DNA from 3 places in the Blautia sp. LMAG:89 genome. Region 1 is predicted to be linked to each of the others. Evidence: predicted binding sites of a transcription regulator. Region 1 holds the regulator's gene; each other region holds the start of a gene.
What was found. Region 1 encodes Rex, which represses fermentation and respiration genes when NADH is low (regulators of the CRP and FNR family bind a similar motif). Its sites were predicted from a motif close to ATTGTTAANTANTTAACAAT; they were not measured.
Positions count from the first base shown of each region.

Region 2: a site for Rex is predicted at 1,722-1,741, ahead of CCC70_RS15540 (CoB--CoM heterodisulfide reductase iron-sulfur subunit B family protein). Genes of this name have one in related genera too.
Region 3: a site for Rex is predicted at 1,094-1,113, ahead of CCC70_RS04370 (oxidoreductase). Genes of this name have one in related genera too.

Region 1 is NZ_NANC01000012.1:359,119-369,210, reverse strand. Features, by position in the region: gene cobD (threonine-phosphate decarboxylase CobD) at 1-607, shown strand, start outside; gene CCC70_RS14925 (cobyric acid synthase) at 592-2,112, shown strand; gene CCC70_RS14920 (precorrin-8X methylmutase) at 2,115-2,756, shown strand; gene pdxR (MocR-like pyridoxine biosynthesis transcription factor PdxR) at 2,753-4,069, opposite strand; gene CCC70_RS14910 (pyridoxamine kinase) at 4,162-5,028, shown strand; gene CCC70_RS14905 (ABC-F family ATP-binding cassette domain-containing protein) at 5,059-6,975, opposite strand; gene CCC70_RS14900 (redox-sensing transcriptional repressor Rex) at 7,190-7,837, shown strand; gene CCC70_RS14895 (NAD(P)H-hydrate dehydratase) at 7,899-9,416, shown strand; gene alr (alanine racemase) at 9,413-10,092, shown strand, end outside.
Region 2 is NZ_NANC01000012.1:494,315-504,406, forward strand. Features, by position in the region: gene CCC70_RS15530 (CoB--CoM heterodisulfide reductase iron-sulfur subunit A family protein) at 1-474, opposite strand, end outside; gene CCC70_RS15535 (4Fe-4S dicluster domain-containing protein) at 479-868, opposite strand; gene CCC70_RS15540 (CoB--CoM heterodisulfide reductase iron-sulfur subunit B family protein) at 865-1,659, opposite strand; gene CCC70_RS15545 (L,D-transpeptidase family protein) at 2,033-3,472, opposite strand; gene CCC70_RS15550 (3-isopropylmalate dehydratase large subunit) at 3,688-4,932, opposite strand; gene CCC70_RS15555 (LeuD/DmdB family oxidoreductase small subunit) at 4,952-5,443, opposite strand; gene CCC70_RS15560 (3-isopropylmalate dehydratase large subunit) at 5,488-6,738, opposite strand; gene CCC70_RS15565 (LeuD/DmdB family oxidoreductase small subunit) at 6,742-7,224, opposite strand; gene fliB (flagellin lysine-N-methylase) at 7,364-8,500, opposite strand; gene CCC70_RS15575 (MATE family efflux transporter) at 8,641-10,023, opposite strand.
Region 3 is NZ_NANC01000004.1:73,919-84,010, forward strand. Features, by position in the region: gene CCC70_RS04365 (NUDIX hydrolase) at 267-770, opposite strand; gene CCC70_RS04370 (oxidoreductase) at 1,157-3,154, shown strand; gene CCC70_RS04375 (shikimate dehydrogenase) at 3,377-4,255, shown strand; gene aroD (type I 3-dehydroquinate dehydratase) at 4,293-5,054, shown strand; gene CCC70_RS04385 (hypothetical protein) at 5,291-6,673, opposite strand; gene CCC70_RS04390 (MFS transporter) at 6,905-8,104, opposite strand; gene aroE (shikimate dehydrogenase) at 8,110-8,991, opposite strand; gene CCC70_RS04400 (FAD-dependent oxidoreductase) at 9,105-10,092, opposite strand, start outside.

The DNA of each region.
Region 1 (10,092 bases):
CGGCATGCTGATCCCCCATAGGCTTCTGAAAAGGATCCTGGAAAAATGCAGAAAGCTGGATATCCTGCTGGTGGTAGATGAATGTTTCCTCGATTTTGTAAAGGAACCGGAAGAGTATTCTCTGAAGCATTCTCTTTCCGGGTTCAATAATCTTTTTATCCTGAAGGCATTTACAAAAAGATATGCCATGGCCGGTGTGCGGCTGGGCTATGGCCTCTGTTCTGACAGAAAGCTGATGGAAAGGATGGAGCTCTGCGTTCAGCCATGGAATGTTTCCACCATGGCCCAGGCAGCCGGGCTCCAGGCACTTACAGAGACGGAATATGTAGAGGAGGGAAGACAGCTTGTTTTTCGGGAGGCACAGTGGCTGAAGGATGAGCTGGTCCGCATTGGGTATAAAGTATTTCCGTCGGAAGCAAATTATATTTTCTTTAAAGGACCGGAGGAGCTCTTTGACTTCTGTCTGCGGAAGCGGATCCTGATCCGTGACTGCAGCAATTATCCGGGACTTACAAAGGAGTATTACCGGATCGCGGTAAAGCGCCATGAAGAAAATGTAAAACTGATCGAAGTACTTGAGGGAGGTATATTATGGCAAAAGCAATAATGGTGCAGGGAACCATGTCCAATGCCGGAAAAAGCCTGCTGGCTGCGGGACTTTGCAGGATCTTTAAGCAGGATGGATATCGTGTGGCTCCTTTTAAATCACAAAATATGGCACTGAATTCCTTTATTACAGAGGATGGTCTTGAGATGGGGCGGGCCCAGGTCATGCAGGCAGAGGCAGCCGGGATCAGGCCGTCTGTCCTGATGAATCCGATTCTTCTGAAGCCTACCAATGATGTAGGCTCCCAGGTGATCGTAAACGGAGAAGTTCTTGGAACCATGAGTGCCAGGGATTATTTCAAATATAAGAAGACCCTGGTTCCGGATGTGATGAAGGCATACAACGCTCTTGCAGCGGAAAACGATATCATTGTCATCGAAGGTGCGGGAAGCCCTGCCGAGATCAATCTCAAGGACGAGGATATTGTAAATATGGGTATGGCAAAGATGGCCAAGGCACCGGTCCTTCTTGTGGGTGATATTGACCGTGGAGGTGTTTTTGCCCAGCTGATCGGTACAGTGGAGCTTCTGGAGGACGATGAGAAGGCTATGGTAAAGGGTCTGATCATCAACAAATTCCGCGGAGATAAGACTATTCTGGACCCTGGTGTTGTTATGCTTGAGGAAAGAAGCGGGATCCCGGTGGTGGGTGTGGCGCCTTATCTGGATATCCAGGTGGAGGATGAGGACAGCCTGACGGAGCGTTTTGACCGGAAGCAGGAAGCCGGTGTCATTGATATCGCGGTGATCCGTACACCAAGGATTTCCAACTTTACGGATTTTAATCCTTTTGAGAGCATTCCCGGAGTTTCTCTCCGCTATGTAAAACACCCGAGAGATCTTCACTCTCCGGACATGATCATCCTTCCTGGAACCAAGAACACTATGAGTGATCTGATCTGGATGCGGGAAAGCGGAATGGAGGCAGCGGTTCTCAAGGAAGCCTCCAGAGGCAAGCTGATCTTTGGTGTCTGCGGCGGCTATCAGATGCTGGGCGAGACCTTAAGCGATCCTCATGGAGTTGAAAATGGCGGTTCCATGAAAGGAATGGGACTTCTTCCCATGGAAACGGTATTTGCCGAAAAGAAAACCAGGACCAGGGTGCAGGGGCATTTCGGTCAGCTGTCCGGTGTGTTTGCTCCTCTTTCCGGTGCGGAGATCGAGGGCTATGAGATCCATATGGGCGAAAGCATCCTGAAGGAGAATGCAGGAACAGCCACGAAGATCACAGACAGCGTCAGCGGTAAGAAAAAAGAAGAGGGTGCTTTTGCGGGAAATGTGTGCGGAACCTATATCCACGGTGTTTTCGATAAGGAAGCATCTGCAGAGGCGATCATCCGCGTGATCGGCGAGAAAAAAGGTATTGATGTGGAAAATATGACAGGCGTGGATTTTGCGGCATTTAAGGAACAGCAGTATGATATCCTGGCTGCAGAGCTGCGGAAGCATCTGGATATGAAAAAAATCTATGAGATACTGGAAAACGGGATTACGGAGGAAGAATAGAAATGAAAGTTGAGCTTGAAAATGTAAAACCCATGGAGATCGAAAAAAGAAGCTTTGAGATCATCACAGAAGAGCTGGGGGATACTCCCCTGATCCCGGGAACAGAGCTGATCGTAAAACGCTGCATCCACACAAGCGCAGATTTTGATTATGCAAAAAATCTCTGCTTCTCGGAGGGGGCAGTGGAGATGGCCATGGACGCCATCCGCAACGGTGCCTGCATCGTCACAGATACCCAGATGGCAAAGGCCGGGATCAACAAGCGTGCACTTGCCCGCTACGGCGGTGAGGCTTACTGCTTCATGTCCGATGAGGATGTGGCTGCCCTTGCAAAAAAGAACGGGACTACCAGAGCCACAGCCAGCATGGACAAGGCCGCAGAGATGGATAAAAAGCTGATCTTTGCCATTGGAAACGCACCTACCGCACTGGTACGTCTTTATGAGCTTATTGAGAACGGAAAGCTTTCTCCTGAGCTGATCATCGGTGTGCCGGTAGGCTTTGTGAATGTTGTGCAGTCCAAGGAGCTGATCATGCACGCAGATGTGCCTTATATTGTGGCAAAAGGACGCAAGGGTGGAAGCAACATTGCTGCGTGCATTGTAAATGCCCTGCTCTACATGATCGATAACCGGAGAGATTAGGAGCCGGTAACCTCCTTCAGAAGCTGACAGGCAGGCAGAAAATCCTTGGATGGAATGGAGGAGCAGGAGAGGACCAGGGTGACCTCGGCTCCGTTTTCTCTGAGAACCTCCAGTCCCAGACCACGGTTCCGGGCTCTGTCTGTCAGTTCACTGCCTGTGAGAGAACAGGGAAGAGTAAGGGCAAGGCTGGTTCCTGCGGCTCCTGTTTGGATCTGGCAGTCCTGGCCGAAGGTTTCCCGGACAGCCTGGGAAAGAGCCTTCAGCTTCTGGGAATAAAGGCGGCGGAGCTTTCTTGTCTGGGAAGCCAGATGCCCGTCGCGGATAAACTGGCAGAGCGCGATCTGTTCTGCCTTGGAAGCAGTCTGATTATAAAAGGCTGCTTTTTTTGTATATTTTTCCCGGAGAGAGCGCGGCAGTACCATGAAGCTGACACGGATGGAGGGCAGCAGCAGCCTGGAAAAGGAACCGATATAGACAACGTTTTCACCACCTGCAAGACCGAAAAGTGAAGGCGTCGGCTTCTGGAAATAAACAAATTCGTTTTCGAAATCATCCTCAATGATCAGATGGTCATTGATCTCTGCATGACGGATCAGCTCCAGGCGTCGTTTTACCGGCATGATCTCGCCCCATTTCGTCATGTGAGCAGGAGAAACATAGATCACATCGCAGCTTTTGTCCCGGTAATGGACATCAAAGCCGTAATCCTGAAAGATGGTGCTGCATGTGGTGAAGGACGGTGTGGGGAACGAAACGGTTTTCCGTTCATGGATCAGAGGGCAGAGGATCTGGAGAAGGGGCTGGAGACCGGCCCCTACTACAATGTCATCCGGGGAGCAGATCACATTTCTGCGTTCCCGGATATAGTCTGCGAGAACCTCCCGGAAATCGCTTTCGCCCTGGGGTTCGCCATAAGAAAGCATACGGTCGCCCTGGCGGAGGGCACTTTTGATGTAACGCTGCCACAGATCAAAACGGAAGCTTTCCCGGTCAACACCGGAAGAAGCAAAATCATAAAGGCAGGGCGTGATATCCTTATCCTGTTTTTCGGGGGTGAGCAGATGCTGCTTGGAAGCAATGCCGGTGACATAATAGCCGCTTTGTGCCCTAGCGATGATATAGCCGTCTGCTGCCAGCAGAAGATAGGCATTTTCGATGGTGGTACGGCTCAGCTTCAGCTCCTGGGCGCATTTGCGAAGGGAGGGCATTTTGCTTCCGGGAAGGAGACGGCCTTCCAGGATCAGCTTCCGGTAATAGTGATAAACCTCCAGATAAAGGTGTTCTTTTTTGTGTTCTGCAGATATATTTAACATAAGTATGATGATTTCCTTCCAAAAATGATTGCGTAAACCTGACAGTTCATTCTATAATATTACAGAAAAAAACTCAAGACTGGAGAATTACCATGAAAAAAATAGCAGTGATCAATGATCTTTCCGGGCTGGGGAAATGTTCACTGACAGCAGCGATCCCGGTGATCTCGGTGATGGGAGTCCAGGCGTGTCCACTTCCCACCGCTGTTTTAAGCAACCAGACCGGTTATGAAAGTTATTTCTGTGAGGATTTCACAGAGCATATGGAACCATATATGGAGCAGTGGAAAAAAAGAGGATTTTTCCCGGATGGGATCTATACAGGATTTCTTTCTGATGATAAGCAGGCAGACAGGATTCTGAAATTTATGGACGCGTTTGCAGGAAAGGATACTCTGATCCTTACAGATCCGGTGATGGGGGATGACGGCGCGGTTTATCCGATCTATACAGAAGAGCTCCGCAGCCGGTTCTGCGAACTGACACGCCGTTCCTATGTGATCACACCGAACCTTACGGAAGCCCTCCTTCTTCTCTACGGAAAAGAAAAAATGGAGGAGATCTGGAATAAACTGCAAAAGGTATCAGAGGCCCGGCGGATGGAAGAGATCCGGGAGATCGGGTGCGGACTTGCCCGGAAATTTTCACTTCCTGCCGTTGTGATCACCGGAGTGGATCACAGGGAGGAGGGGCAGCCTCTGAAAATGGGGAATCTTGTCCTGGAAAACGGAAACAGCTCCTGGGTATTTGCAGAGAAATCCGGCGGAAGCTATTCCGGGACAGGAGATCTTTTTGCATCCGTGCTCAGTGCAGGGCTGGTAAAAAGATATTCCATGAAAACCTGTGCAGAGCTGGCCGTGGATTTTATCTCGGCATCGATCCGGGATGCGGTGGAGGAAGGAACAGACCGTAACGATGGTGTATGCTTTGAACAGCATCTCGGCATGCTGCTTCCATAAAAACATAAGGGGATAAAAAAGAGCTGACCGTCAGGCCAGCTCTTCCCATTTTTCATAAAGCTCTTCCAGTTCTTCAGCGATGGCTGCTTTTTCGCGGCTCAGCTTTGTACATTCCGCTACATTGGTGCAGACATCCGGAAGGACCATGGTTTCGTCGATCTCGCTGTCTCTTGTTTCCAGCTCTTCGATACGGGCTTCGACTTTTTTCAGCTCGGCTTCCCGTTTTCGTTTCTTTGCCTGTTCTTCCTTCATCTGCTGCCAGGAAAGCTTGTTCTCGGAAACCGATTTTTCTTCGGCAGGTGACTCCGGAGAAGTGCTTCCCGGTGCATAGGTACTGGTCAGCTCCTCCTTCTTTTCCAGATAGTAATCATAATCACCGATGTAATTTACCACTGCCTGGTTTGTCAGCTCCATGATCCTGGTCGCAGTCTGATTGATAAAGTAACGGTCATGGGATACATAAAGGACTGTGCCGGTGTAGCTGACCAGTGCTTCCTCCAGGATCTCCTTGGAGGCAATATCCAGATGGTTGGTAGGCTCGTCAAGGATCAGGAAGTTGGCTTCGGAAAGCATCAGCTTTGCAAGGGAAACACGGCCTCTTTCTCCACCGGAAAGTGCGGAGATCTCCTTGAAAACATCATCTCCGGTAAAGAGAAATGCGGCAAGCATATTTCGGATCTCGGTCTCTGTGAGAGTCGGATAAGTATCGGAGATCTCCTGGAAAATTGTCTTGTCCATATGCAGAACATGATGTTCCTGATCGTAATAACCGATCTGCACCTTGGAACCAAGGGAAAATTTGCCGGCATCTGCCTCAATAAGACCGTTGATGATCTTCAGCATGGTGGTCTTTCCGGTTCCGTTGTTTCCGATCAGTGCCACACGCTCGCCGCGTTTGATATCAAAGGAGATATCGGAGAACAGGGTCTGTCCCGGAAAGGCCTTGGAAAGCGCTTCCACGTGGAGCACATCGTTTCCGCTTAACACCCGTGGTTCCAGCGAGATACGCATCCGGTCCTGGAGCTCAAGAGGCTTTTCGATCCTCTGTACACGGTCCAGCATTTTTTCACGGCTTTCCGCACGCTTGATGGATTTTTCACGGTTAAAGGATTTCAGCTTGGCGATAACGGCTTCCTGATGCTTGATATCCCGCTGCTGATTTAAGTATGCCTTGTACTGTGCGTCACGAAGCTGAGCCTTCTTGAGAGCATAGGCAGAGTAGTTGCCGCTGTATACGCGGGTCTGTCCGGCTTCGATCTCAATGACCTTGGTGACCACCTTATCCAGAAAATAACGGTCATGGGAGACGATAAAAACAGCTCCCGGATAATTCAGAAGATAAGTTTCCAGCCAGGAGATGCTTTCCATATCCAGGTGATTGGTTGGCTCATCCAGAAGCAGGATATCCGGCTTGGAAAGAAGCATCTTGCCCAGCGCCACGCGTGTTTTCTGACCGCCGGAAAGAGTTTCGATCTGCTTGTCATAATCTTCCTCCGTGAAGCCGAGACCCTTTAAGACACCGGTCAGCTCACTTTTGTAAGCGTATCCGTTCTCCAGCTCAAACTGATGGGTCAGGCGGGTATAGGTTTCCATCAGACGGTTCAGCTCATCACCGGTCACCGTGTTCATTTCCTGTTCCATATTGCGGATACGGCGTTCCATATCGATGATGTGCTGCTTTGTGGTAAGAAGCTCCTCGTAGATGGTATGATGTCCGTGGATATCTTGGTACTGGGCAAGATAGCCGATATTTTTATCCCGGGCAAGCACCACGGTACCGGAATCAGCAGAAAGCTCCTGCATGATGATCCGCAGCAGTGTGGTCTTTCCTGCACCGTTGCATCCGATCAGAGCAGCCTTTTCACGATCTTCAATGTGAAAGGATGCATCATTTAAAATTACTTTTTCGCCAAAGGCCTTGCATATATTCTGACATGATAAAATCATAAAAACTGTCCTCCTGTATAAAGAATCACCCCTGTTTATGCCTGAACAGGGAAAAATCCTCCACCTATTATAACGGAAACTGCCGGGATTTCAAAGAAAAAATCAATTATTAGAAAAATTATAAAGAAATTTGTACAGAATAGACAACTTTAATTGACAGGAAAATGTCAATTCGTTATAATTAACCTAGTGTAAGGTAAGGAGGAAAACTATCGTGGAGACAAAACAAATCTCGAAAGCGGTGATTAAGCGTCTGCCACGCTATTACCGCTACTTAGGAGAGCTGATGGAAGACAATGTAGAACGTATTTCTTCCAATGAGTTAAGTAAGAAGATGCATACCACAGCTTCTCAGATCCGTCAGGATCTTAATAATTTCGGCGGTTTTGGGCAGCAGGGGTATGGCTATAATGTACATTATCTTTATACAGAGATCGGTAAGATCCTGGGACTGGATACCGTTCATCCGATGATCATCCTGGGTGCTGGTAATCTGGGACAGGCACTTGCCAATTATGTGGATTTTGAGAAGCGTGGCTTCAGGCTGGTTGGTATCTTTGACGTAAATCCTGTGCTTGAGGGCATCGCAGTCCGTGGACTTGAGATCCAGATGCTCAGTGAGCTTCCGTTTTTCCTGAGAGAGAATAACGTGGAGATCGCGATTCTGACACTTCCCAAGAATAAAGCCAAGGAAATGGCAGATATCCTGGTGGAGAACGGGATCAAGGCAATCTGGAATTTTGCACATCTCGATCTTGAGACACCGGATGATGTGATCGTAGAGAACGTTCATCTTTCCGAGAGTCTGATGACACTGTCTTATAATCTCAGTAAATACAGGCAGGAACATGTGGATAAGTAAGAATTGTTAAGCTGCCGGAAACGGCAGCTTTCTCTATGATAGAGGGGAGGCAGAAGACAGAATGAAGAAGCTTGTTACCTGCAAAGAAATGAAGGATCTGGACTCCACAACGATCCGTGAGATCGGAGTTCCCTCCGAGGTTCTGATGGAGCGGGCAGCACTGAAGGTGGTAGAGGAAACAGAAAAGTATCTCCAGAAGGACGAAAGGATCCTGGTAGTTTGCGGAAGCGGAAATAATGGCGGTGACGGTATCGCTGTTGCCAGATTGTTCCATCTGAAGGGAATCCGGGTAGAGTTTTATATGGTCGGAAACAAAGATAAAATGACCAGAGAGACAGCTCTTCAGTATAAGATCGCTTCCGGTTATCGTGTCCCGGAGGTGAATAACCCGCAGTGGAGTGAATATACTACTATAGTAGATGCCGTGTTTGGGGTAGGCCTGACGCGTCCGATCGAGGGGCATTATGCTGATATCATCCATGAGATGAACAGTGCGAGGGCCAAAAAGATCGCAGTTGACATCCCGTCAGGAGTGAACGGAGATACTGGCCTGGAAATGGGAATTGCCTTCAGCGCCGATCTGACTGTCACATTTGCCTACCGGAAAAGAGGCCTTTGCTTTTATCCGGGAAGACTGTATGCAGGAAGGATCGTTACCGCCGATATCGGGATCTATGAGCAGGAAGCTGTGACTGCATCTGCCGCCTGTCTGGAAAATAAAGATCTGAAGCTGTTTCCGGAACGTGATCCCGGCGGAAACAAGGGTACCTTCGGAAAAGTGCTCTTTGTGACCGGAAGTGAGGGAATGTGCGGAGCCGCTTATTTAAGCGCCAGTGCAGCACTTCGTGCCGGTGCGGGAATGGTAAAGATCCAGACTGTGGAAGCCAACAGGATCCCACTGCAGATACTCCTTCCGGAGGCTATGGTCTGCAGCCGCTTTGATCAGGAATCCAATGAACAGCTTCTATCCTGGTGTGATATGATCGTGATCGGACCGGGACTTGGAACATCAGTGGCCAGCCGTGAGAGAGAACAGTGGTTTCTCACGGCGGCTGCCCGGGAGAAAAAGCCGCTGATCCTGGATGCGGACGGCCTGAACCTTCTGGCTGCACATCCACAGTGGTATCAGTATCTGGGAGAGCATGTAGTCCTGACACCGCATATCGGAGAAATGAGCCGGCTCAGTGGCAGAACGATCCAGGAGATCCAGCATGAGATCGCAGATACTGCACTGAAATGTGCTGCGAAAACAGGCTCTGTGTGCGTATTGAAGGATGCATGTACGGTGATCGCAGATGAGAAAGGCCAGATGTATCTGAATCTTTCCGGTAATTCCGGAATGGCAACTGCAGGAAGCGGAGATGTGCTTTCCGGGATCCTGGCAGCAGTGTTATGTATGTATCTGAAAACGGAGGAACAGCCTCCCATGGTTTTAAAGGCCGCGTTAGGTGTTTATCTTCACGGACTTTGCGGTGATCTTGCAGCCGCTGAAAAAGGAATGCGCAGTATGCTGGCAGGAGATATCATAGAATATCTGCCCAAGGCATTAGCTATAGGTGAAGAGGAGTCGGGATTATGAAAAAATACGAGAGAGTAAAAGCACTGGTATCACTGGATGCCATTGCCCACAATTTTGAGGAAATGCATAAAAATGTCAAAGAAGGGACAAAGATCATCGCTGTGATCAAGGCAGACGGTTATGGTCATGGTGCCAGAGCTATTGCCCGTCTGATCCAGGACTATGACTATATCTGGGGATTTGCAACAGCTACTGCAGAGGAGGCACTGGAGCTTCGGCATGCAGGGATCACCAAGCCTGTCCTGATCCTTGGCCTTGTATTTGAGGAATATTATGAGGAGCTTGCAGCCAATGATATCCGGATCACCATATCGGATCTTAATACAGCAGCAGAATATGCAAAAGCAGGTGCACGCATTGGAAAAAATGTACATATTCATCTGGCTCTGGATACGGGAATGACAAGGATCGGATATGCGGATATTCCGGAAAATGCGATAAAGATCGAAAAAATCTCAAAAATCCCGAATCTGGTGATCGAGGGAATGTTTACCCATTTTGCCAGGGCGGATGAGACCGACCGTTCTCCTGCACTGGTGCAGCTGGACCGTTATCTCCGTTTTGCAGAGCTTCTGGAAAAAAGAGGTGTTCATATTCCGGTACGTCACTGCTCCAACAGTGCAGGTATCATCCGTGTTCCGGAAGCAAATCTCAATGTCGTTCGTGCCGGTATCAC
Region 2 (10,092 bases), 140 kb from region 1:
ATCAAGAGCCGTCTGGATTCCGGCGATACCGCCTCCGATGATCAGGGCTCTCTTTGTAACCTGGCTTTCTCCCGGCTGAAGAGGAGCATTTAAATTGACTTTTGCTACTGCTGCTCTTGCAAGGATCACGGCCTTCTCCGTAGCCTCCTGCATATCCTTGTGGATCCAGGAACAGTGCTCACGGATGTTTGCGATCTCCACCATGTATGGATTCAGGCCTGCTTTTTCCGCTGCTTTGCGGAAAGTTGCCTCATGCATACGCGGGGAGCAGGAACAGACAACCACACCTGTGAGATTTTTTTCACGGATGGCTTCCTGAATTCTGGACTGACCTGCCTCGGAACACATATACTGGTAATCCTCGGCGTGTACAACACCCGGCTCTTTCGCTATGACTTCCACAACTTTTTTTACGTCTACCGTAGCGGCAATATTACTTCCGCAGTGACAGACAAATACACCGATTCTCTGCACGTTCTCACCTCCTGTATCTTCTGAATGCACTTACCAGCAGCTGCTGAGGAAGATCCGGATCAAGAAGTTCCGGGATCTCATCTGGTGAAAGATAGTTGCCACCTTTTTCCCGGACAACAAGCTGTCTTGCCCCGTCAATGATCTTTCCGGGTTTTACGTCTCTCGGACAGCGCTCCACACAGGCAAAACAGGAAAGGCATTTCCAAAGGGATGCTGAATTTACAAGTGCTTCGATATTTTCATTGATCACATAGGATACAAACTGATGAGGTTTGATATCCATCTCGTCAAAAGAAGGGCAGGTTGCGGAACATTTGCCGCATTTCATGCATTTTAAAGGATTGGTTCCACTGATCTCCTTTATTTTTTCCGCAGCAGAATGGTTATCTCTCATTTTGCCACCTCCTCTTTGACGCCAAGGGCTTCTGCCAGAAGCTCTGTAAAATAGTAAACCGGCAGTCTGTTTCCGGCATTTTTATTCAGATTATATTTGCACAGTGGACAGGCAGTGATCAGCATATCTGCGCCAAATCCGGCTGCACTTTCTTCGATCTTTTCACACATATTCTGTGACATTTCTTTTTCTTTCAGGGATATATATCCTCCACAGCATTCATTTCTGTAAGGATAGATCACAGGCTCAGCGCCAAGGGCACGGATAAAATCCTCCATGATCCTTGGATTTTCCGGATCATCAAATGCCATGATCTTTCCAGGTCTCAGAAGCAGACATCCGTAATAGGCTCCGATCTTCTTTCCGGTAAAAGGATTTACTACTTTTTCTTTCAGTTTATCAAAACCGACTCTGTCCCGGAGAACCTCCAGATAATGGAGAACGGTTGTCTCTCCTTCATAGGGAGCTTCCAACTGCATATAATTGTTGGCTCTGGTCCGGATATCTTCCACATTTTTCATATCATCATTGACACGCTTGATCACATGATGACAGGCTGAACAGATCGTCACCAGATCCTGGCCTTTTTCTTTTGCCTGGTTTAACGCACGGACGGAAGAAAGCTTTGTGGCGATCTCGTCTGTGCCAAGCGGATAAACACCACCACAACACTGCCAGTCCTCGATCTCCTCAAGCTCAAACCCAAGGGCTGTGGCACTGGCTCTGGCATACTCATCCAGATCTTTGGCCTTTGTTCTCAGGGTGCAACCCGGATAATAACTGTACTTCATACCTTTCATTATCCTTTCTTAGTCTAAAATCTGACGTTTATAGTAGATATTCTTGTTCATATATTGTCTTTTTTTTAACGATACATGAATAAAAAAATGAAATCTCAACTAACACTTATTTGAGTTTTTTTATCAATTTGCACCCAAATAAAAGAGAAAAACACTCTTCCTCCGCAATTAAGAAGTGTATTAGCTCGATTTCCGAAATCATCATATCACGTTATTTCTGTTTCGACAAGGCTTTTTCGATATTTTTTGTGTTTTTTTTAACGTACTTTTGAAAAACCTTATCATTTACGATCCTGCTTCCATGATAATTTTCATTTTCGGGCATAAAAAAGCTCCGGATCTCTCCGAAGCTTTTTTGCTCCTATCAGTAAATAATGATCGGATAACCTGCATCAATGGTGTTATAGATCAGTGCTGCCTGATCCTTAGGCAGATTGATGCAGCCGTGGCTTCCGTTGGTTTTATAACGGTTCCCGCCAAAGGATGACTGCCAGGACGCATCATGAAGTCCCTGTCCGTAGACAAAAGGCATCCAGTAATTAACCTTTACATCGTAACCATATTCATTGCTGGTAAGGTTAAAGGGACTCGCCTTGTAGGCGATCGGCCATGCACCACGATATGTTTCACGCCCCTTCACCGGCTTACCGCTGACAATATCTGTTTCCGTCACAAGGCTTCCGTCCTTATACAGCCACAAATGCTGTGCATCCAGACTGACCTCTATGTAACTGCCTGCCAGATCGTCTGTTCCGTTTCTCTGGTATCCTTTTTTGCTGTAAACAGGCTCTCTTGTTACAGCAGTACCACTTTTCAGGTCTTCCAGAAGCTGCGCATATTCTCCGTCCTGATCAATCCGGTATCCGTACTCATTTCCCTCAATGGTCACATCCGTTCCCGCAGATGTATGAAAGGTGCGGGGAACATAAATGGTATTGTATTTGTTGGCAAGCTCACTGATGTAGGCTTTAATGGCTTCTTCATCTAAAGTCAGCGTCTCCCCCTCAGCCTTCAGCCAGGATGTGATCGTATCGGAATCCAGAACAGCCGTTTCACTTCCGAATGTATAAGTTACTGTACTGCTGCGGTATTTCTTCAGCTGGCTGTTCAGGTCCGTAATCTTATTTTTCATATCCTCTGTTACAGTGACCGTCGGGCTTACATACACATGCTTGTTGATCGGTACTGTGATGGTATCCCCAAGCAGAGCCGTATCAAATGCTGCGTTCAGATTTGTGTCCACGGTAGTCTCCAGCTTATCCGGATCGATCTCCGTCCCCTGTACCTGTTTCACAAGGGTGAATTCTTTTTTCTCCTTATCGTACTGAATGGCTGCATCAACAGAAGCTTTTCTTTCTTCCGTACCGAAATTTGAAAGATCGAGAGCCTGCTTTTCCTGCTCCTCATCTTCCTCGATCTGACATTCCGGTTCTATATTTTCTTCCTTTGGAAAAAGCTTCCGGCTCTCTTCCCGCTGTTTCTGAATTTCTGTAAGCTTACTCAGAAGGGCTTCTTCATTGAGACTGTAGCCCAGCTCTTTCAAAGTAGTACTGTAAACTTCCTGATCATTTTCCTGAAAGGATACCGGACGCTCTGCAAATTCCGCAGTGATCTTTTCTTCTGCCTGCTTTGCATCCAGTCCGGAAACATCCACTCCCCATATGGAAATCTTCCGTCCCAGCGTATTGTGATCTGCCAAGTATGTATAGACAAATAACCCTGCCACTGCCAGGATCGTTACGCCAATGCAGATTCCAAGTATGATCTTCAGTGTCTTTTTACTGATGGTTGATCTTTTCTCCATACCCTTATCCCTCGAGTCTTATGTAATATATGTTATGTTGTCACACTGGCTGTTATTATAATACAATAAATCCCATTTTCTGTAAAAATGACTTATCCCGGATCCTTCTGATCCGGTAAAAAAAGACAGACTGACGCCTCTGCGAAAATCTGTCTTTCTCATACGTTTCTTTATCTGTTTCTGGCAGCAGTATTTCTCTCAGGATCTTCTGCTTCTTATTCCGGCATTACGATCTTGCCTGCAACGGCACAGGCTGCTGCTGTTTTCGGAGATGCCAGATAGATCTGAACCTTGGAAGTTCCCATACGTCCCAGGAAATTACGATTGTTGGTTGCCACAACCTTTTCACCGTCTGTCAGGATTCCGCCGGTCCTTCCGCAGCAAAGTCCGCAGCCCGGATGTGTAATGATAGCCCCAGCTTCCGCAAGAGTATCCAGAATGCCAAGCTCAATAGCCTGACGGTAAATTTTGCGGCTGGCAGGAGTCACGATCAGCTTTACAAAGTCTGCAACCTTTTTGCCCTTCAGCACCTCTGCTGCCGCCATAAGATCCTCCAGACGTCCGTTGGTGCAGGAACCGATGAATACCTGGTCGATGGTCTCACCCTGAAGCTCACTGACATCACGGATCTTGTCCACCTGAGACGGACATGCCATTACCGGCACAAAATCCTCTGCTTTATAAGTTATGGTCTTCATGTAGACAGCATCCTCATCTCCCACAAGACTCTTCTGATAATCATCAAGCTCTACGTTGCAGTAAGCAGCTGTCTTCTCATCCGGTGTGAAAAGTGCACATTTCGCACCGGCCTCAATTGCCATATTCGCCATAGTCATACGGCTTGCCACAGACATATTTTCAATGGTGCTTCCGGAAAATTCCAGAGCACGGTAAGTAGCTCCATCTGCACGAAGGTCACCGATCAGGCGGAGGATGATATCCTTGGACATGACATTCTCCGGAAGTTCTCCGTCGATCACAACCTTTATGGTTTCCGGAACCTTGATCCACATGGTTCCTGTTCCCAGGATGCTGGCCATCTCTGTATATCCGATACCGGAAGAAAATGCACCGACACATCCGTAAGTGGTAGTGTGGCTATCTGTACCAAATACGATATTGCCAGGTTTTACGTAACCGGCCTCTGTCATCAACTGGTGGCAGATACCGTCACTTCTGTGCACGTTTTTCATACCATATTTGGCTGCAAAAGCATCTCCCACATGGAAATGTCTGGTGTCGTCCTGCTGGCTTGCAGGTACAAGATGGTCATAGATCAGAACAACTTTGTCCGGATCCCAGAGTTTCTGAAAGCCCATCTCCTCGAATTTGTCCGCTACAAACGGAATAAAGATATCATGGATCATCACTCTGTCAACATTGACCGTCACGATATCGCCAGGCTTTACTGCTTTGCCTGTGTTATGTCTGATAATTTTCTCAATGATCGTCTCACCCATTATTTCTCTCCTTTCCGTCTTAGTCCAGACCGTTCAGTTTGCGCATGGCTTTTACAAGTCCGCCAGCCTGAATAATATCCATCAGATTCTCCGGAAGAGAAGCAATCGGGTACTGTTTTCCGTTATGGTCTACATGCTCGTTCATCACAACTGTAACTTCATCTCCCTCTTTCACATTGTCGTGAAGATCCGGCTGTTCGATAAGAAGAAGGCCGTTGTTGATGGAGTTGCGGAAAAAGATCCGGGCAAAAGATTTCGCAATAACACACTGTACGCCCAGTGCTTTAATGATCTCCGGTGCCTGCTCTCTGGAGGAACCGCAGCCGAAGTTCTTTCCTGCTACAATAATGTCACCTTTCTGGATCTGTCCTGCCAGCTCCGGGCGAAGGGGACTGAATCCGTACTGTTTCATATCGTCAATGGTTTTCAGCGCCAGATACTCGGTCGGAATGATGATATCGGTATCAATATCATCGCCCAGTACCCACACTTTTCCTGTAAATGCTTCCATATGTATATTCTCCTGTTTATTCCTGAATATCTTTTCTGAGGTTTTTATACTCTGTCTGCAGTTGCGATCTCACCTGCAATGGCAGATGCGGTAACCGTTGCCGCAGATCCCAGATAAACCTTGGAGCTCGGATGTCCGGCACGTCCCTTGAAGTTACGTGTTCCGGTGCTGATAAGAACCTCGTTCTCACCGATCACACCCTGGCAGCTTCCCCAGCATACACTGCAGTTCGGGTTCATCACAATAGCGCCTGCTTCCATGAAGATATCGATCAGGCCTTCTTTTAATGCCTGGCGGTAGATGGTCTGGCTTGCAGGAACGACCAGGAAACGAACGCCTTCTGCAACTTTTTTCCCCTTGATCACCTCTGCGCCTACACGGAGGTCTTCAATACGGCCGTTATTGCAGGAGCCAAGGAACGCTTCGTTGATCTTGATGCCGCAGGTTTCCTCAGCCGGAACCACATTGTCAACAAAGTCTGGCTTCGCTACAACCGGACGGACTTTTGAAAGATCAAAGGTATACTCTCTTGCGTAAACAGCATCCGGATCGCTGTGATATACCGCTTTTGGCTCACGTCCATGCTCTTTCAGATATTCCAGAGCTTTATCATCAGCCTCAAAGATTCCTGTCTTCGCACCAGCCTCAACAGCCATGTTGCAAAGTGCCATACGGTCGCTGATGCTTAATGTTCTGGCGCCCTCACCGGTAAACTCCATTGCCTGATAGTTGCAGCCGTTTGCCCCGATCTCACCGATAATGGTAAGGATCAGATCTCTTGCGTAAACGCCCTCAGGAAGCTTCCCTGTCAGGTTAAATTTTACGGTTTCCGGAACCATGACCCAGGAAGTTCCGGTTACCATTCCATAAAGAAAGTCTGTACATCCTACACCGGTACCGAAAGCGCCAAGTGCTCCATAAGAACAGGTATGGCTGTCTGCACCAAAGATCAGCTGTCCCGGACGGACATAATTCTCGATCATGATCTGATGACACACGCCTTTTCCTTCCCAGAAATCAATGTTGTTCTCTCTTGCAAAATCTCTCATTTTTTTCTGGGATGCTGCTGTTTTCGGGCTGTCAGACGGTACATTGTGGTCTACGATAAATACCAGTTTCTTTGTATCTGCGATATGTGGATTTTTTAATTTGTTGTTGTACATGTCAACAGTCAGATGTGTGGTTCCGTCATTGCTCATCAGATGATCCAGCTGGACCGTATAGATATCTCCAGGTTTTACGCTGTCCACACCGGCTGCTGCCGCGATGATTTTTTCTGCGATCGTCATTCCCATCTCTTATTCCTCCTCACGGTTCAGAGAAGCGATAAGTCCTCCCTGATTCAGTATATTCTGCATGTATTCCGGCAGTTTTGTGCAGGAATAAGTCTTTCCGTTGGCAACCGCTGTTCCCTCGGACATATGAAGCTCCATGGTATCTCCGGTCTTCACATCATCCGGGAGGTCCTTACAGACAATTGCCGGAAGTCCGATATTGATGGCATTGCGGAAGAAAATACGCGCAAAAGATTTCGCAATAACTGCCTTTACTCCAAGTGCCTTAAGAACGCCCGGTGCCTGCTCTCTGGAAGAGCCGCATCCGAAGTTCTCTCCTCCCACTACAAAATCTCCCGGTTTCACCTTCTTGGAAAAATCCGGATCCAGTGACTCAAATGTGTGACTCTTCATCTCATCCAGATTCGGCAGAAGCAGGTACTGGGATGCAATGATCTGATCGGTATCGAGGTCATTATGAAATTTAAAAATTGTTCCCTTATCCATAAAACAAGTTCCTTTCTGATTGTTATCCATTTCCGGGTTAACATTCCTCTGTTACCCTTTTCGTCCTATATTCTAACACAAAACGTCATATAATTAAAATGTATATTTTTAATACTTAATATAACTTCAAGTTATAAAGTCATTTTCCTGTGATCAGCGCAAAATATCCCCACTCCCACAGAAGTTCTTCAAAACTGTTCTCAAGATATTCCCGGATATCTTCTTCCTCATATCCGGTCATTCTGGAGATCACCACCATATAATCCCGGAGTGTTTCGTAGGGAAGTGCTCCCCGTCCCTCTTTCTGCCACCGGAGAAAAACAGCCTGGCGAATGGTGGCATATTCCATACCGATCCACTGCATATGAACCAGGGCATCTTCCAGATCTCCTTCTGATGTCAGAAGATCCGAATATACTTCGTTGGTAAGAAAGCTTCGGAGAAGATTTTCATATGCACGAAGTTCCCGGTAAAAATCCTCCCAGGCTTCCGTCATTTCCTCTTCCTCATACTCTTCCGATAATTCCTCCGCCAACTCCGTCACCGGCTCCAGATACTTCCGGTAAAGTCCTTCTTTCCAGTAATTTACAGCCAGATCCTGCAAAAGTTCATTGCATTCGTCCATAGTATCCAGAACAGGCAGGTCTATCTCGCTGATAGCTCTTTCCAGCTGGTGAATTGTCTTCTCTGAAAAATAATCTTCCACAAGCTCTGTGGTAAGCGGCGTGTTCCGGTGAAGTTCCTTCAGAACATAAAAACTTTCAAGAAGGGTTTCCTCCGGTGTTTTTTCAGGATCCATTATAAGATCCATAACCTTCCGACGCACAAGAAAAAGCGGCTGTTCCTTTTCTTTTGGAGTTTCCGGAAAAGCGATTCTTTTCTTCTCCTTCCAGATGTCCAGGACAGCCGGGCAACAGGGCATCATGGTCGCTTCCTTATGATCCTGAAATTCATGGATCTCCCTTGGAAAAATCTGGCAGGTCTCTGAAAGCATCGAATCCCCATAAGCACTTACCAGATAGCACAGTCTGTTCTTTGCAAGAAAAGGACAGTCGTGCTCTTCCGTCATCTTCATGATCCGGCTGCCGTCCTTTTTCATGGTATAGGCCTGCAGGCAGCTTCTGTGTCCGGGCACCTCTGACGGCGGCTGGATGGTTTTCCAGTTTCTGTAGGTTTCATCATCTATGTTGATCTTCCATTCCCTGCAGCAGCTGATGGTGCATTTGTCTGCAATACAGGTAAATTCGTCGTAATAATCAGGTTTTAATAATTCCATGTTTCCTCCATATTCTTTATTTTTCAGCTCCAATGTCTCCTGTTTGCAAAATGGACATGAGCTGACATGTTTTATTTTTCCCCATAAACACAGAAAAGCGGAATTCTATCCGCTTTCTCTGATATTCTGTGTATTCGTTTTTATTCTGCATTCTCTCCCAAAAGTTGTCTGTGCACCTTCCGCCTTACAAACCAGAAACAGGTCACCTGCATGATGATCGTAAGGATCCAGGATGCCGGATAAGAAATAAACAGTACTTTCAGTGATCTGTGAGCCGGGAAAATTCCGAAAATCCACACAATTCGAAGGCCGACCGTTCCGATAATAGACAGGATCATCGGCACACCGGAGCGTCCCATTCCACGCAGTGCTCCCGGAAACAGATCCATCTGTCCGCAGAGGAAATAAGTAACTGTGGTATAGGCAAGAATCTCCATTCCACATTGGATAACCTTAGGGTCTTCCGTATAGATCTTCAGGAGCTGCGGACCGAAAAAGTATGCACCACAGCCCATGGCAAAGGATACGACAAAGGACAGGATCATACAGTCAACAAGCACCCGGTCCATACGTTTCGGTTTTCGCACACCATAATTCTGGCTGGTAAAACTCATACATGCCTGGGTAACCGAATTCACGGACACATACAGAAATCCAAAAATATTATTGGCTGCTGTATATCCTGCCATAGCAATGGAACCAAAGGAGTTTACAGAAGACTGAAGAAGTACATTGGAAAAATTGATCACTGTACTCTGGATCCCGGCAGGCAGTCCCACCTGGAAGATCTGCTTCAGGTACTCTCCCTTTATGGACAGTTTTGAAAAACGCAGCTGATAGCTTCCCTCTGTCTGATACAGACACCGAAGGACAAGAATGCAGGAGATCAGCTGAGAGATCACCGTTCCGATTCCCACACCTGCCACACTTAAATGACAAATGATCACAAAAAACAGATTCAAAAGCGCATTGGCGCAACCGGAAATGATCAAAAAGACCAACGGCCGCTTGGTATCTCCCACTGCACGCAGAATTGCTGCGCCATAGTTATACAGCATAAAAAACGGCATTCCCAGAAAATAGATACGCATATAAAGAGTAGAAAGATCGATCACATCCTCCGGCGTATCCATCAGCTCCAGGCAGATTCTGGCAAAGATCACTCCCAGAACTGCCATGATGATCCCGCTGATCAGAGCCAGCAGGATCGATGTATGTACTGTTTCTGACATTTCTTCATCCTTACCGGCAGCATAAAATCTGGCTGCCAGCACATTGGCACCAAGAGAGATCCCGATAAAAAGGTTGGTAAACACATTGATCAGTGCGGTAGTGGAGCCTACTGCCGCCAGCGCCTCACTTCCACTGAAACGTCCCACTACCACGATATCCACTGCATTGAACATCAGCTGCAGGATACCGGACAGCATCAGCGGCAGTGAAAACGAGATCAGCTTGTCCATGATCGACCCATTGCACATATCGATCTCATACTTGTTTTTTTTCACGATTTCATCCCCCATAATCATACTTTGACAAAAATATTATAGCACCTTTCGTCAGAAAGCTACAATGAAATATTTTTATGGAGA
Region 3 (10,092 bases), on a different contig from region 1:
TAATATTGGATAATTTTATAAGCCGGATTTCATTCATCCGGCTTACAACTTCCTAAAGTCAGGCAGATCTTTGAAATCCGCTCTGCTACCTGCTCATGGTCAAAAAACCTTCTGGCAGTTCATCTGATTTAATTTTACTATTTACCAATTTTAATGTCAAGACAATTCTTCGAAAACAAGTCAAAAAACAACGTTTTTAAAAATAGAAATCCACAAAAAACAACATTTATTTTCAAATCCTCGCGGAAAACCAGTCAGAAATCTGCTCAGAACTCAAACACCTTCTTAATACTGTCATAATGTAGGAATTTTCCCTCTGCGGCAAACGCCCGGATCTGCTCCAGGGTTGCAAACATATATCCGTCTGTCTCTTCCATCTGAAGCTTCAGATCCTTATCCTCCACATCCATGACAAAACGGTACACATCCACAAAGTAATTATCTCCTTCCCCCGGGTTCTCTCTTTTATATGTAAAAAGGTATCCGCCCTCTGCCTCACTGGCGTCCAGTCCGGTCTCCTCTTTCACCTCACGGAGTACTGCATCACGGGAAGCCTCTCCTGCCTGGGCTGCACCGCCGGAAACCTCCCACCAGCCCGGAGCCCAGGCCTTTGTCATCACACGTTTGGTAATAAGAAAGGTCTTGTCCGGTCTTGCTACCACGCCCAAAACTGTCAGATGATACTCTCCATCCTTTAAACACCAGTCATTGCGCTTCATAGTTCGTCCTGTCGGTTTCTTATCTGCATCGTAAATATCCCAGAATTCCATTTTATCTATCTCCTGTCTTTTTACAGAACGCGGAAATACAGTCTTACATCTGATCCGTTTCAGCCTGCCCGTTTCTCCGTTTTCTGTATCTTTTTTATTTGTTATGATAACACGTTAAAATCATATATGTAAACCCCTGGATCCGACACCATTTTCCAGTTAGCGTTACCGTTCACTCCGTTCTCAGTAACCAGTTACCCTTCTACATCTGTTTTTTTCACATTATAAGCATACAAGTACCTGCAGCCTGAAAGATGATATGCGAAAATCTATAGATTATTTTTATTATATCGCTCGTATCATGAATTAGTTTTATGGATTATTCTGTTATATAATTAACACAAACAAACGATTCTATTTAAAATAACCAGGGAGGTTTTTTTCAGATGAAGAATGATTATCCGCATATTTTTTCCCCATTAACCGTTAAAAATATGACTATCAAGAACCGTATTGTTATGATGCCGATGGGCACCAACTACGGTGAACAGAACGGCGAAATGAGTTTTCTTCATATCAATTATTATGAGCAGCGTGCAAAGGGTGGCACAGGTCTCATCATCGTAGAGAACGCAAGCATCGATTCCCCGCAGGGCTCCAACGGAACCACACAGCTGCGCATCGACCATGACAACTATCTGCCACGTCTTTTCAAATTCTGTGAAAATATTCATAGATACGGAACAAAGATTGCGATCCAGATCAACCATGCCGGAGCTTCCGCTGTTTCTTCCAGGATCAACATGCAGCCGGTTTCCGCATCTGACGTTCCATCCAAAGAAGGCGGCGAAATCCCGCGTCCTCTTTCCAAAAATGAGATCCTTCACATCGTAAAAAAATACGGTGAGGCTGCAAAACGTGCACAGACAGCTGGCTTTGACGCAGTAGAGATCCATGCAGGACACTCCTATCTGATTAGTCAGTTCCTCTCCCCGATCACAAACAAGCGTACCGATGAGTTCGGCGGATCTGTTGAGAACCGTACCCGTTTCTGCCGTATGGTCATCGATGAGGTAAGGAAACAGGTAGGACCTTTCTTCCCGATCATGCTCCGTCTCAGTGCGGATGAGCTGATGGAAGGCGGAAATACACTGGAGGATACTCTGGAATACCTGGAGCATCTTCAGGAAGAGGTTGATATCTTCGATGTTTCCTGCGGACTTAACGGTTCCATCCAGTACCAGATCGATGCAAATTATCTCCCGGACGGATGGCGTTCCTACATGGCAAAGGCCGTAAGAGAAAAATTCAACAAGCCATGTATCTCCATGGGTAATGTCCGTGACCCGAAGGTTGCTGAGCGTATCCTGGCTGACGGTGATGCAGACCTGATCGGTATGGGCCGTGGTCTGATCGCAGACCCTGCATGGGTAAACAAGGTTGCCACAGGTCATGAGTGTGACCTCCGCAAATGTATCTCCTGTAACGTTGGCTGTGCCGGAAACCGTATCGGTGTAAACCGTCCGATCCGCTGTACTGTAAACCCATCTGTTCTTGAGGGCGATGTATATAAGAAAAAACATGTAAATAAAAACTGCAACGTGGTCGTTATCGGCGGCGGCACTGCCGGACTGGAAGCTGCCTGTACAGCCGCAGAGGTTGGATGCAATACCTTCCTTCTGGAAAAAGGCAATGAGCTTGGCGGACTTGCATCTCTGATCTCAAAGATCCCTGCAAAGAACCGTCTTGCTGATTTCCCTCACTATCTCATGCATCGTGCAGAACAGCTTGATAATCTTTACATCTTCAAAAACACAGAAGGAACACCGGAAAACATCCGCAAGTTCCATCCGAATATCATCGTAAGCTCCACCGGCTCCGCTCCGCTTCTGCCTCCGATCGCAGGACTGAAGGATCGTATTGACAACGAGAACCATAATATTTATTCTATTCTTGGTATGATCAGCCACATTAATGATTTTCCGAAGGATCTGGAAGGCAAAAAGGTTGTTGTTGTAGGCGGCGGTGCTGTAGGTCTTGATGTTGTGGAATTCTTTGCTGACAGAAACGCAGACATCTCTATCGTTGAGATGATGGATCAGATCGGACGTGATCTTGACCCGGTAAGCAAAAATGACACAAAGACCATGATGAAAAAACACAATGTACATCAGCTTACAAAAACTGCTCTCCTTGAGGTTAAGGATTCTTCCTTCCTTGTCAGGGGCGACGGTGAGCCTTATGAGCTTCCATTTGAGTACGGCTTCGTATGTCTCGGAATGAGAGCTCAGGGACAGCTTTACCAGAACCTCACAGAGGAATTTTCTTCTGAGGATGTTGAGATCATGAACATCGGCGACAGCCAGAGAGCAAGACGAATCATTGACGGTACCCAGGAAGGACGCAATATCCTTACCATTCTTGAGCAGAAGGGATACCTTTAATATTTTTCCGCTATACCCTTTCCGGGAATATTTCAATCCTTCTACCGGAAAGTGTATATAGATTTGTTACAGTTCACTCGGTGATCCGTAACATAGTTTTTCCACGTCTTCCTCCCCCGTAGCCGTCCGGAGAATGTCCGCAACTTCTTCAGATCTATGTGGTGGGAGGTTTAAAAAAGACAAATCTTCATCCAGATTTTACCAATGAGAGGAGTTATTACCATGTCAGAAAGAATCACAGGACATACCGAACTGATTGGTCTTATGGCATATCCGATCCGCCACTCCAGCTCTCCTGCCATGCAGAATGAAGCTTTTGCAAAGCTTGGCTATGATTATGCATATCTTGCATTTGAGGTTGGTGCAGACGAGATCGAGGATGCTGTAAAGGCCATCCGTACTCTGAAAATGAGAGGTTCCAACGTTTCCATGCCGAACAAAACTCTGGTAGGCCAGTACCTTGACGAGCTTTCACCGGCAGCAGAAATGTGCGGCGCTGTAAACACCATCGTTAATGATCATGGTCATCTTACAGGCCATATCACAGACGGTATCGGATTTATGGCAGCACTGAAAGACAATAACATCAACGCCATCGGAAAGAAAATGACCATCGTAGGTGCAGGTGGTGCCGCAACTGCTATCGAGATCCAGGCAGCACTTGACGGTGTAGGCGAGATCGTGATCTTCAACCGCAAAGATGAATTCTGGGACCGTGCAGTATCTACGGTAGAAAAGATCAACACCAGAACTTCAAGCCATGCTGTTCTCTATGATCTGGCAGATCTTGACCAGCTGAAAAAAGAAATGGCTGACAGTTATATTTTCGTAAATGCGACAGGTGTTGGAATGAAACCACTGGAAGGTCAGTCCGTTGTTCCGGACAAGTCTTACTTCCGCCCGGAGCTTATCGTTGTTGACGTGCCTTACTCCCCTCTTGAAACTGCTATGCGTTCTATGGCAAAGGAAGTTGGCTGCAAGACAATGAACGGCCTTGGCATGATGCTTTTCCAGGGCTCCGCTGCATTTGAACTGTGGACCGGCGAACCGATGCCGATCGAGCATATGAAAGAGATTCTTAACATCAGATACGACGACTAAACTGCTATCTGTTCCTGTCGTATCAGAAAGGACCATTATGAAAACAGTTCAGGTAAGAAATATCACACTCGGAGAGGGAAGACCGAAGATCTGTGTCCCGATCGTGGGGCAGACAAAGGATGATATCCTCCTTGAGGCAGGGACCTTCGCAAGGATCCCCGTAGACGTTGTGGAATGGCGTGTTGACTGGTTTGAGGACGTTTTTGACACAGACAAGGTTCTGGATGTGGCAAAAGATCTCCAGACCGTTTTAAAGGACACTCCGATCCTCTTCACCTTCCGTACTGCAAAGGAAGGCGGAGAAAAAGCGATTTCCAACGAAGCTTACAAAGCACTCAACATGGCTGTCGCAAAAAGCGGCTATGTAGATCTCATTGATGTAGAAGCCTTCACAGGTGAGGAGATCGTAAAAAGCATGATCCAGGAAGCACACAGCTATGGCGTAAAGGTCATCGCTTCCAACCATGATTTTGACGCAACTCCTGAGAAGGATGAGATCGTGCGCCGTCTTCGCATGATGCAGGACTATGGCGCAGATATCCCGAAAATGGCTGTTATGCCAAGAAACAAACAGGACGTGCTTACACTCTTAAGTGCCACGCTGGAAATGTCCGAGCAGTTCGCCGACCGCCCGATCATTACCATGTCCATGGCAGGTACAGGTGTTGTCAGCCGTCTCGCTGGCGAAACCTTCGGTTCCGCCCTTACCTTCGGTGCAGCTACCAAAGCTTCCGCACCGGGACAGATCAATGTCAACGAGCTTGCACAGGTTCTTGACATTATCCACAAAAGCCTGTGATCCTGTAACCTCCCATAAAAAGGATCTACGGTAGATTTCTGTAACAGAACGCGAATTATAAACCAATTTTCAAACCCAATTGATGTAACAAATTTTTGCAATTTTAATCCCATAATAGCAAATCTATTAAAATAATAATTAAAAACAACAAATCTCATGACAAAAAGAAGAAGTGTGCTGACCCATCCGGCACACTTCTTCTTTTTCTGTTTTTTATATCTTTGTTATTCCTCTGATCAATTTTTATCCTCGATGGCATTCTCCTCTTTCTTTCTGGGGTCCCAGTTTGAAAGGAAGATATTCAGACCGAAGCCTACAGCCAGGGCCCATGCGGATGCCCATGCAGTTCCCTGGGTTGCAAGCACAGCTGCCATAACACCTGCGATCATCTTGTCACGGTCTGTTCTGCAGTAATCCATACCGATCCTTGCACAGACAAAGGCCTGGAACATCAGAGTAATGGAGGAACCGACTCCGAAGATCGGACGGAAGAAGCTTACAACCGGAATGATCAGCACACTTAAAAACGTTGCAATACGGAAGGATGCCATACCGCCGATCAGAGACTTCATAGCTTTCTTTCCCTCCTTGTAACGGATGGAAACGGATACTGTCATTCCAACCCATAACGGACCGGAAAGCGGCGGGAACGGCGCAATGACGGAAAGGATCAGGTTCCTGATGCCGCTGACCAGGTTGGAGCGGCTGGAATTGAAATCAATGTACTCATCATCTCTGGACTGGCGTGCCTCTGTAACCAGTGTCTCTGTGGTAACAAAATCACCAAATGCGATAACATAGCATACAAGTGCCAGAGGAAGCGCTTTGACAAACATGGAGACCGGCGGGATTCCCACACCAAAGATACTTACCTGTGAGATGATCTCTTTGAACTGCGGGATCTTGATAAAGGTTCCCAGCTCCAAACCAGGCGCCTCCAGCTCTCCTACAAGAAGACCTACCACCATGGCGATCAGATACGGGAAAAGGTTTCCATACCTGGCAACAAGATCCAGGAATTTGTTGTTCTTTCTCTTCTCCTGATATTTATCTGAAAAGCTGATCAGGATCAGAAGGCCTACACCGGCAACGATCGCCAGCGGATACTTATGCATGTTGCCGCCTTCTCCCAGCTGTCCTGCCATAACCGTCACCGGCGCAGCAAGAAGGATACCACCCTTAACAGAATTTGGTACTGCATGGACAAATTTATCCGCAAGTTTGGTGATGCCCATAAATATGAACACGAGACCAACCAGCATCTGCAGGGCGATCATTGCCTGGATACGTTCTTTTCCCATAGGGAAGCCTTCCAGGAATACGATCGTCAGCGGAAGGGTCGGTGTGATCCATCCCGGTACAACCGGATCACCAAGTAAGCTGTGTAGCATATACAGCATGGTCTCTATGATCACACAGCTCCATGCCAGCTCATAAGGCAATCCCAGATATTGTTCCAGATAAGGAACCGCCGCCAGTGCCGTAACCCCGAGGATCAGGCCCTGGATAAACTCTACGGACTCAATTTTATAGTGAATAAACGGAAAACGAATCTGAAATGGCCCAAACGGAATGTAGGGCAGTTCGTTTTCTCTTCGCTGTCTTGCTGCACGTGCCATAACGATTCTCCTTTGTCGTTTTTTTGATAATACATATATAGTATCTTTTATTTTGTAAGTTTGTTAATTAACAAACATTTTCAGAAACGGTAAAGTCCAATCCGGGAATTGTTCCCGAATTGGAACTTTGTTTTGCACAGATTCAGTCATCTTTATCTGTATCCATACAATGATTCACTTTTTTTACTGTAGTCAAACGGATATTCACCCCAAGGGATTTCCTTGATTCAGTCAAGCCTCTTTTCCACGGTTCATCTTAACGAACAGTGCAAGAAGGATTCCTATGAATGTCACTGCCATATTGAGAAGCAGGATCATTCTCGGAGCACTGGTTCCGGCAGTCTTTGTAATGTAGCCGGCCAGTGTCAGAATGGTGTAGTTCGCAACGCTGGATGCGATCATGACCATGGATGTTGCAGTTCCCTTGTTTTCCGGGAAGAACTCCGCAGTTGTGGAAACAGCCAGCTGAAGCACACCGCCTGCGCCTGCAAAACCGATCACAAATCCACCGATAAGACAAATTGTCGGATTCTGGATAAAGTAGCAAAGTCCCAGCATGATGAAAGAGATCAGCGGATAAATGATCAGGATATTGATCTCCTTCAGTCCTTTTTTGATAAATACAGAGGAACACAGGATCGCTGCAAAGGTTCCTACTGCATAGAAGGACTGGATCTTGGAAGGATCACTTAAGTTATAAAGCTTTCCGAGCTCCTGGTTACAGTTCAGCCACAGCATGAATGTAGAAGAGCTTGTAAATCCGATGAGGATTGCTGCAAGAGCTGCAGGAGTGATCTTTAATTTTGCTTTTTCTTTCTTTACTGTACCTGCTGTATTTCTCTCCGGGAATGGCAGGAACAGGATCAGGATTCCATCGATAAAGATCGCAGCACCTGCAACAATAAAGATGGTTCTGTAGGACATATTCGCCGCTGCTACAAATCCGATGAGGAAAGGAAGCAGAAACTGGCTGATACACATGGAGAATTTTGTAAACAGGTTCGCTACAGAAGGATTGTTTACATAAATTTCCATACATGTCGGGCTTACGCAGGTGTCCAGGAAGGAGTTTGCGATACCGCCTACAATGGCAAAGGCGTAGGCAACTCCCATAGACGGAGCAAATGCGATTCCCATAAAGTATGCTGCATAACAGATCACGCCGATGATTCCGCTTAATCTGCGTCCGAATTTGTCGGACAGGGGACCGGAAAACGGAAGAGAGATCAGTCTTCCAAGTCCAAGTGCGGCAATTACAGATACTACCATGCTGACATCCATAGTTCCATCACTTAAAGCCTTTGCTCCCCAGTGAGCCGCAAGCTCCGGCTTGTACTGACCCATGATGGAAGCTCCGATTCCATGGATGAAATATGTAAAATACAGTGCGATAGAAGTAATCACTAAATTTTTCTTACCTGTCTGGCTCATTTTTCTTATTTCCCTTCGTTCTCAGCCTGGAACTTCTGATACTCATCTGTCGGCATCTCAAGTCCTGTGTACAGTTTATAGGACTCAGCCCCCTGCCACAGAAGCATTCCTTTTCCTCCTACAGCAAGCTTCACGCCTGCTTCTTTTGCTTCTTTTACCATCTTTGTCTCTGCCGGATTGTATACGCAGTCAGCAACAACAAGATCCTTATGGAACATGGATTTATCAACCAGTGTGATGTCATCATGTGGTTTCATTCCTGCAAGTGTTCCGTTCGCGAGGATATCTGCGTTTGCGATCTCTTCTCTCAGTTTGTCCTGGTCGTCAAGGCAATATACGCTTACTTTGCAGTCCGGTACTTCTTTTGCAAGCTTCTCAGCAGTTCCTCTTGCTCTGTCAAGGAAAGGATCGTCAGGGTTGAAGATCGCGATGGATGCAGCTCCGTCAAGGGCACACTGTACAGTAAGGGCTGTAGCTGCACCGCCTGCTCCGAGGACTACCATCTTTTTGCCCTTTACATCAACACCGTGCTCTTTCAGATTGCGGACAAATCCGATACCGTCTGTGATATGTCCAACAAGTTTTCCATCCTCATTTACGATAGTATTTACAGCGCCGATGATCTTTGCTGCCGGTGAAAGCTCGTCTACACACTGAGCTACTTTGTTCTTACAAGGCATGGTTACATTGCAGCCTCTCATTTTGAACAGACGCATTGCGTCAAGAGCTGCCGGAACCTGATCCTCTTTGATATCAAATGCCATGTAAGCATAGTCCAGGTTATGGTACTGGAAGCTGAAATTGTACATAGCCGGGGATCCGGAATGTCCTACAGGGCTTCCGATCAGTGCAAGTAAACCTGTTGTTCCTTTAATTCTCTGTTCCATTTCTTTTTACCTCCTGCATTTCCCCTGGCAGACAGCGGATATATCTTCTCTGGTGTCTGCCGGGGCATCTTTTTAATTTTTATACCGTCCGGTTTATTGGATAGATTGGCAGATCAGATCCTGGAAGCTACCTCATAGGCCTCTTTTGTTGCGTCCAGTGCACGTCTTGCACGGATAGCATCTCCGATCACATGTGTCTCAGGCACAAGATCTTTGATCTTCTCTTCCAGAGGATTGTAGTTGCGGAATCCCATGGAAAGGATCACAGAATCATATCCCCTTGACTCGTGACGTACTCCGTCAGCGGTCTCATATTCTACACCGTCTTCATAGAATTTGCATACCTTTGCTCCGGTGATCTCCTTGATTCCGTAGTCCTCGAAATCCTTCATCAGATATACTCTGTGCTCGTGGATCACATCTGCACCTACGGTATCACGGAACTCGATAACAGTTACATCATGCTCCTGCTCGCCTAAAAATGCAGCTGTCTCGCATCCAACCATTCCACCGCCGACAACGAGAACCTTTTTGCCTGCTGCTCTCTTGCCATCCAGAAGGTCAGAGCCGTGGATGATAGCCGGATTGTCGATTCCCTCGATCGGAAGGATCAGAGTCTTGGAACCGGTGGCAATGATCACGCTGTCCGGCTTCTCTTCTTTGATAAGCTCCGGAGTTACCTCACAGTTCATCACGATCTTAACGCCATCCTTCTGGCAGCGATGGATGTAGCTGCGGATCATGTTTGTGATGTCACCTTTTCCCGGCGGATATGCAGCAAGTCTCATGTTTCCGCCGAGAACATCTCCTGCCTCATAAAGCGTTACCTCATGTCCTCTCTCTTTTGCGATAAATGCAGCGGAAAGTCCTGCAACACCGCCACCGATAACCATAACCTTCTTCGGCTCTTCCGCTTTCTCAAGCGGCTCTGCCTCATGACCCAGGAATGGGTTTGTCAGACAGCATACCGGATTTCCTGCATACATGTTTGCAACACAGCCCTGAAGACAGGCGATACAAGGAGTCATATCCTCCAGACGCTCTTCCTGTGCTTTCTTCGGCATAGCCGGATCTGCAAGGCTCTGACGTCCGAATGCTACA